2 regions of the Caldimonas brevitalea genome follow, and region 2 is predicted to be linked to the other one. Evidence: predicted binding sites of a transcription regulator. Region 2 holds the regulator's gene; the other holds the start of a gene.
The links. Region 2 encodes NrdR, which represses ribonucleotide reductase genes. Its sites were predicted from a motif close to CACNANATNTNGTG; they were not measured.

Region 1 (3,410 bases), 480 kb from region 2:
CGCCGCGATCCAGTACGTGCGCGGCATGATCGAGAAGGTGGCGCGCAGCATGGCGCCGGTGCTGGTGCAGGGCGAGTCCGGTACCGGCAAGGAACTGGTGGCCCGCTCGATCCACGAAGTGAGCGGGCGTCGCGCACAACCCTTCATCGCGGTCAACTGCGGTGCCATCCCGGAGCAACTGCTCGAGGCCGAGTTCTTCGGCTACCGCAAGGGCGCCTTCACCGGTGCCAACGAGGACCGCGAAGGTTTCTTCCAGGCCGCGCGGGGCGGCACGCTGTTCCTCGACGAGATCGGCGACCTGCCGCTGTCGATGCAATCCAAGCTGCTGCGGGTGATTCAGGAGCGCGCGGTGCGCCCGGTGGGTGCGGTGGCCGAGACGCCGGTGGACGTGCGCATCGTCAGCGCCACCCACAAGGACCTGGCGACCGAGGTGCAGGGCGGGCGCTTCCGGCAAGACTTGTTCTACCGTCTGAACGTGATCCAGATCCGCGTACCGGCGCTGCGAGAGCGGCTGGACGACCTGCCGCAAATCTGCGAGCGCCTGCTGGATCGGATCGCGCAGGACGCCGATGTCTGGCCGCCGCCGCGCTTGACGCCGGCCGCGCTGATGCACCTGACCCGTTACGCCTTTCCGGGCAACGTTCGCGAACTCGAGAACCTGCTGCACCGCGCGGTGGCCTTGTCCGGCGGTGAGTGGATCGACCAGGCCGACCTGGCGCTCCCGGACACCGTGTTCGCCGACACGGCCGTGTCGGACGCCGACCTCACGCTGTTGCCGGTCGGCTCTGCGCCGGCCGATACACCGGCGCTGGCCCCGGTGCCCGCCGCGGTGCCCGAGGCCCCCGCCGCCCCGGCGGCCGTGCCCTTGCCGAACGACCTGGCGGCCTACCTCGATGCCGTCGAGCGCGACATCCTGATCCGCGCACTGGAGCGCCACCGCTTCAACCGCACGGCAGCCGGCGCCAGCCTGGGCCTGTCGCTGCGCCAGATGCGCTACCGCATGGCGCGGCTCGGCGTGCTGGTCGCCGAGCACGGCGTTGCGGTGGAGCCCGACGAGAGCTGAGGCGGCACCGCCGCGCGCACCGTGACCCACCCGACGAGTCCTGCTGCCATGCCGCAGCCTGGCGACTGGCAACAGGGCTGGTGGCGCCACGCGCGCCGGGTCGCCTCACCGAACTTTGGTCCGCGCCCTCTCGCGGCGGCGATCGACCTCGTGGTGATCCACTCGATCAGCCTGCCCCCCGGGCGATACGGTGGGCCCGAGATCGAGCAGTTGTTCACGAACCGGCTCGATTGGAACGCCCATCCGTACTTCGAGCAGATCCGCGGCATCGAGGTGTCGTCTCACTTCGTGATCCGGCGAGACGGAGAACTGATCCAGTTCGTTTCCTGCGACGACCGTGCCTGGCATGCCGGGCGTTCGACGTTTCAGGGGCGTGAGAACTGCAACGACTACTCCATCGGCGTCGAACTCGAAGGGCTCGAGGACCATCCCTTCACCGGCCCGCAGTACGTGGCCCTGGTGTCCTTGCTGACCGCCTTGCGCGACCACTATCCGATCGAACACGTGGCAGGTCATGAGCACATCGCACCGGGCCGCAAACGCGACCCCGGCAGCGCCTTCGACTGGTCAGCGCTGGTGCTGTCGCTGGCCTGGCCGACACGTTGTTTTCCCTTCCTGCCGCAGACCGATGGCGACAGGGGCATCGATACCGAGCAAGCGCCTCCCCGGGGCTGAGCCGACCCAACCGTGATGCGGTGCTGCGGCCTCTTTCGGCCCGCAGCACCAGTGCTGCCGCGGGTCAGCTCTGCCAACACAAGCAGTGGTGCGGGTTGCGGCGGCAAGGCGCTGCTGCACGGTATCTCGCATACCAAAAACGGCGCCTGCGTCAATAGTTGCAATCCGCACGTGTACGCTATTACTAGCGGACTACAGTGTCTGGGGCCACTAGATGTAGTGTTGGTGTTATGCTCGCGGCCTCGAACACAAGCCTGCACAAAAGCCTGCACACAGGCGTGCACACAAGACGCGACACGCGGTGTGTGCACGTAGGCAGCGCAAGCATCCACACACATACGGCCCTCGAACGCACCGCCGGCGTCCATCGCCCGCGTCGCGTCTCGACGTTCCCGCCATCGTTTGAGTCAGTACAGAAGGGGTATTCATGCAGACCATCACCACCAGCGCCGATCCACAGCTTGCAACCCATACCGCCGGCAGCCCCCGTCCTGCGACGGCGGGCGCGAGTGCCTACGCGGGCTATCAGATCATTCGTCGCAATGGCGCGGTGGTGTCCTTCGAACCCAACAAGATCGCCGTCGCACTGATGAAGGCGTTTCTGGCGGTGCACGGCACGCAAGGTGCTGCGTCGGCGAGCGTGCGCGAAACCGTCGACGGCCTGACCGAAGCGGTGGTGCGCGCCTTGCTACGCTCCCGCCCGGGTGGTGGCACCTTCCATATTGAAGATGTTCAAGACCACGTCGAGCTGGCGCTGATGCGCGGTGGCCACCACGAGATCGCGCGTGCCTACGTGCTGTACCGGGAGCGTCGGTCGCAGGAGCGCGCGAAGCAGGGCGAGCAGCAGCGCGCGGTCGCTGCCGAGCCCACGCTGACCGTGCTCGACAACGGCCACCGCGTGCCGCTCGACATCGCCCGTCTGCAGGCCCTGATCGAATCGGCCTGTGCCGAGCTCGGCGCCGACGTCAAGCCCGACCCGATCTTTTCCGAGACCAAGCGCAACCTCTACGACGGCGTGCCGATGGAAGAGGTGCACAAGGCGTCCATCCTGGCCGCCCGCACGCTGATCGAGAAAGACCCGGGCTATACCCATGCCACCGCACGTCTGCTGCTGCACACGATCCGCAAGGAGATCCTCGGCGAGGAGGTGATGCACGCCGAGATGCACCAGCGTTACGCGGAGTATTTCCCCACTTTTGTGAAGCAGGGCGTCGACGCCGAACTGCTCGACGAGAAGCTGCTGCAGTTCGACCTGAAGAAGCTCGGCGGCGCGCTCAAGGCCGACCGCGACCTGCAGTTCGACTACCTCGGCCTGCAGACGCTGTACGACCGCTACTTCCTGCACATCGACGGCCACCGCATCGAGCTGCCGCAGGCATTTTTCATGCGCGTCGCGATGGGCCTGGCGCTCAACGAGATCGACCGTGAAGCCCGCGCGATCGAGTTCTATGAAGTGCTGTCGAGCTTCGATTTCATGTCGAGCACGCCGACGCTGTTCAATGCCGGCACCCGCCGCTCGCAGCTGTCGAGCTGCTACCTGACCACCGTGCCCGACGACCTCGACGGCATCTACGAGGCCATCAAGGAAAACGCGCTGCTGTCGAAGTTCGCCGGCGGCCTGGGCAACGACTGGACCCGTGTGCGCGCGCTGGGCTCGCACATCAAGGGCACC
Region 2 (3,410 bases):
CTTCGGGGCCCCGTGGCTTTGGCGCACCCCGGTGCCAGTTTCTGCCCCTGCACAGACGCCGGAACCGGACCGTACGGGGCCTCGGTGCCTTCATATCCGCTACACTCGCGGGGCTGCACAACTGGCGATAGGGCCCCCGCTCGGGAGCGCCCAAGGTGGCGTACCACCGGGAAGTGCAGCCGGCGTGGTGTCGACTTGCTGCGCCGTTCAGCCGTTCGCCTGGGCAGCCTTCCGATCATGCGTGGAGCCGCCGCCGCGGCGGCCCCTCTCGTATCGAGGGACTTCTTGCACCGAAGAGGACTGCCAAATGTTTGACCGCACCGTTTCCACCCTCTCCAATGTCGATGCCGAGCTCTGGGCCGTGGTTCAGAAGGAGAACCAGCGTCAAGAAGAGCACATCGAGCTGATCGCGTCCGAAAACTACGCCTCGCCGGCCGTGATGGCGGCTCAGGGCACCCAGCTGACCAACAAGTACGCCGAGGGCTACCCAGGCAAGCGCTACTACGGCGGCTGCGAATATGTGGACGTCGTGGAGCAACTGGCGATCGACCGGCTCAAGCAGCTGTTCGGCGCCGAGCACGCCAACGTGCAGCCCAACTCCGGCTCGCAGGCCAACCAGGGCGTGTTCTTCGGGCTGCTGCAGCCTGGCGACACCATCATGGGCATGAGCCTGGCCGAAGGCGGCCACCTGACCCACGGCATGCCGCTGAACATGTCGGGCAAGTGGTTCAAGGTCGTCAGCTACGGTCTGAACGCACAAGAAGAGATCGACTACGAGACGATGGAGCGGCTCGCGCACGAGCACAAGCCCAAGCTCATCATCGCCGGCGCATCGGCCTACAGCCTGCGCATCGACTTCGAGCGTTTCGCCCGCGTCGCCAAGGCGGTGGGCGCCTACTTCATGGTCGACATGGCCCACTATGCCGGCCTGATCGCCGGCGGCGTCTATCCCAACCCGGTGCCGTTCGCAGACGTCGTCACCTCGACCACCCACAAGAGCCTGCGCGGCCCGCGCGGCGGCATCATCCTGATGAAGGACCACGTCGCCAAGCAGATCAACAGCGCGATCTTCCCCGGCATCCAGGGCGGCCCGCTGATGCATGTGATCGCCGCCAAGGCGGTCGCCTTCAAGGAAGCGCTCACCCCCGAGTTCAAGGCCTACCAGCAACAGGTGGTCAAGAACGCCCAGGCGCTCGCGTCGACGCTGATCGAGCGCGGCCTGCGCATCGTCAGCGGCCGCACCGAAAGCCACGTGATGCTGGTCGACCTGCGCGCCAAAGGCATCACCGGCAAGGAAGCCGAGACGGTGCTGGGTCAGGCGCACATCACCTGCAACAAGAACGCGATCCCCAACGATCCGGAAAAGCCGATGGTGACCAGCGGCATCCGGCTCGGCTCGCCGGCGATGACCACGCGTGGCTTCACCGAGGCCGAGGCGCAGCAGACCGGCCACCTGATCGCCGACGTGCTCGACAAGCCGCGTGACGAAGCCAACATCGCTGCGGTGCGCGAGAAGGTCAACGCGCTGACCCGCCGCTTCCCGGTCTACCGCTAACCGGCCGGCACAGCAGCCCCTCGTCGTCGTCATGCGCTGTCCTTTCTGCGGCCACGAAGAAAGCCAGGTCGTCGAGACCCGCGAATCCGACGAGGGGGACGTGATCCGTCGCAGGCGGCGCTGCTTGTCGTGCGACACCCGCTTCACGACTTACGAACGCGCCGAGGTCACGATGCCCTCGGTGGTCAAGAAAGACGGCAGCCGGGCCGAGTTCGACCCGGCCAAGATCCGCGCGTCGATGACTTTGGCGCTGCGCAAGCGCCCGGTCAGCCTCGAGCAGATCGATGCGGCGATGCAGCGCATCGAGCAGAAGCTCCGCTCCAGCGGCTTGCGCGAAGTGCCGAGTTCGAAGCTGGGGGAATTCGTGATGCGCGAGCTGAAAAAGCTCGACAAGGTGGCTTACGTGCGGTTCGCGTCGGTGTACCGCAGCTTTGAGGATGTCGACGAGTTCAGTCGACTGATCAAGGAGATTTGAGGGGTCAGGCTTGTTGCCGGGCGGGAGCAACACGGTGCAGCCGCTGAGCCTGCTGCATGTGGGAGCTGGGCAGAGTGTGCCGTTCACCACCAGCAGAACCGCGCCCGAAGTGGATGTCGACGTCGGCCCGTAGGCGCGACGTCTCCCATGCTCGGGCCCCCGCACGTCTCTCAGATCAGCGCCAGCACTCAGCCACGGTCGCCCCCGAGCCCGTCGCGCCGCGCACACCGGTATCGGTCAGGGTCAGGTCGCCGCACCTGTCGGCATCCATATTGCCTTGCGGCGAGGCGACCAGCTTGAAAGTGCGCGCCGTGGTGTCCTCGGAGATTTCGATGGTGTACGACGCCGCGTCACCGGTACCCTTCGGCGCCGTTGTCAGGTTGTCCGGCAACGTTGCGCCGAGGAAGGTGTTCTGTGCCGCGTAGTGGCGCTGCATGAACTGCGACGCTTCGAGCAACACCGTCTGGGCGTCCGAGCGCCGACCGCGCTTCACCTGCTCCTGGTAGCTTGGATAGGCCACCGCGGAGATGATGCCGATGATCGCCACGACGATCAGCAGCTCGACCAAGGTGAAACCGTTGCTGCGAAAGGCGCCCGGACAGCGCCGGCTGTACAACACATTCATGCCACGATCCTTCGGTCTCCGGCCGGCATCAGGGTGCCGCCGGCGGCTTCGGCGGGTTGATCACCTGCCGCCACACGCGGCCCTTGATCACAACTTTGCAGCCAGTGTAGAGACACGGGAGGTCCGCGTCCATGTCGGTGTCGGGGCCGCCCCCTCCCCCGCCGCCGCCGCCAACGGTGTCACCGTGCTGGATGTTGATGGTGCCGCTCTTGCGTCCAAACTTGTTCTTGATGATACGCGGCCGTCCGCCACCCTCTGAGGTATACCCGCTGGCCTGCGAGTCGGAGCTGTTGACGACATCATCGCCACTCGTGTCCAACACCGGCCGCCCCGTCCATTGCCCCCCCGTCAGCGCCGGCAACAGGAAGTTGTACCCCTTGCCGCTGGTCTGCTCGCATTCGGCCGCCTTCACAGCGGGTGCGATGGAGTTGATGAAGACGAAATCGCCGATCACCGTGATCGGATAGATCACACGCTGGCGGTTCTCGCCGAGCGTCAAGTCCATGTACCAGCCCAGTTGCTGGTCCCAATCCACGTCTTCCGAGGTCACATTGAAGAAGGCGGGCCCCGCCTTGGGATCAGGAGTGATCGTCTGCACTTGCAGCCTCGAGCGCGCGCTGGACACTCCTGCAAACGGGCTGGGCGAGGACACCGACGACTCTCCGACCGGCGTCGGGTCCCAGACACCGTACATCGTCTGGCGGCTCGTGGTGTCCGGGTCGGTTGCGTCGAACAACTTGCCGGTGCCGAACAGG

Region 1: AAW51_RS05240 (ribonucleoside-diphosphate reductase subunit alpha) is a predicted target of NrdR. The motif match lies at 1,947-1,960, and genes of this name have one in related genera.

Annotation. Positions count from the first base shown of each region.
Region 1 covers NZ_CP011371.1:1,181,688-1,185,097, forward strand. The annotation lists gene AAW51_RS05230 (sigma-54-dependent transcriptional regulator) at 1-1,063, shown strand, start outside; gene ampD (1,6-anhydro-N-acetylmuramyl-L-alanine amidase AmpD) at 1,112-1,738, shown strand; gene AAW51_RS05240 (ribonucleoside-diphosphate reductase subunit alpha) at 2,166-3,410, shown strand, end outside.
Region 2 covers NZ_CP011371.1:1,658,473-1,661,882, reverse strand. The annotation lists ZMP/ZTP riboswitch at 108-232, shown strand; gene glyA (serine hydroxymethyltransferase) at 308-1,555, shown strand; gene nrdR (transcriptional regulator NrdR) at 1,587-2,030, shown strand; gene AAW51_RS07230 (type IV pilin protein) at 2,206-2,598, opposite strand; gene AAW51_RS07225 (pilus assembly protein) at 2,684-3,410, opposite strand, start outside.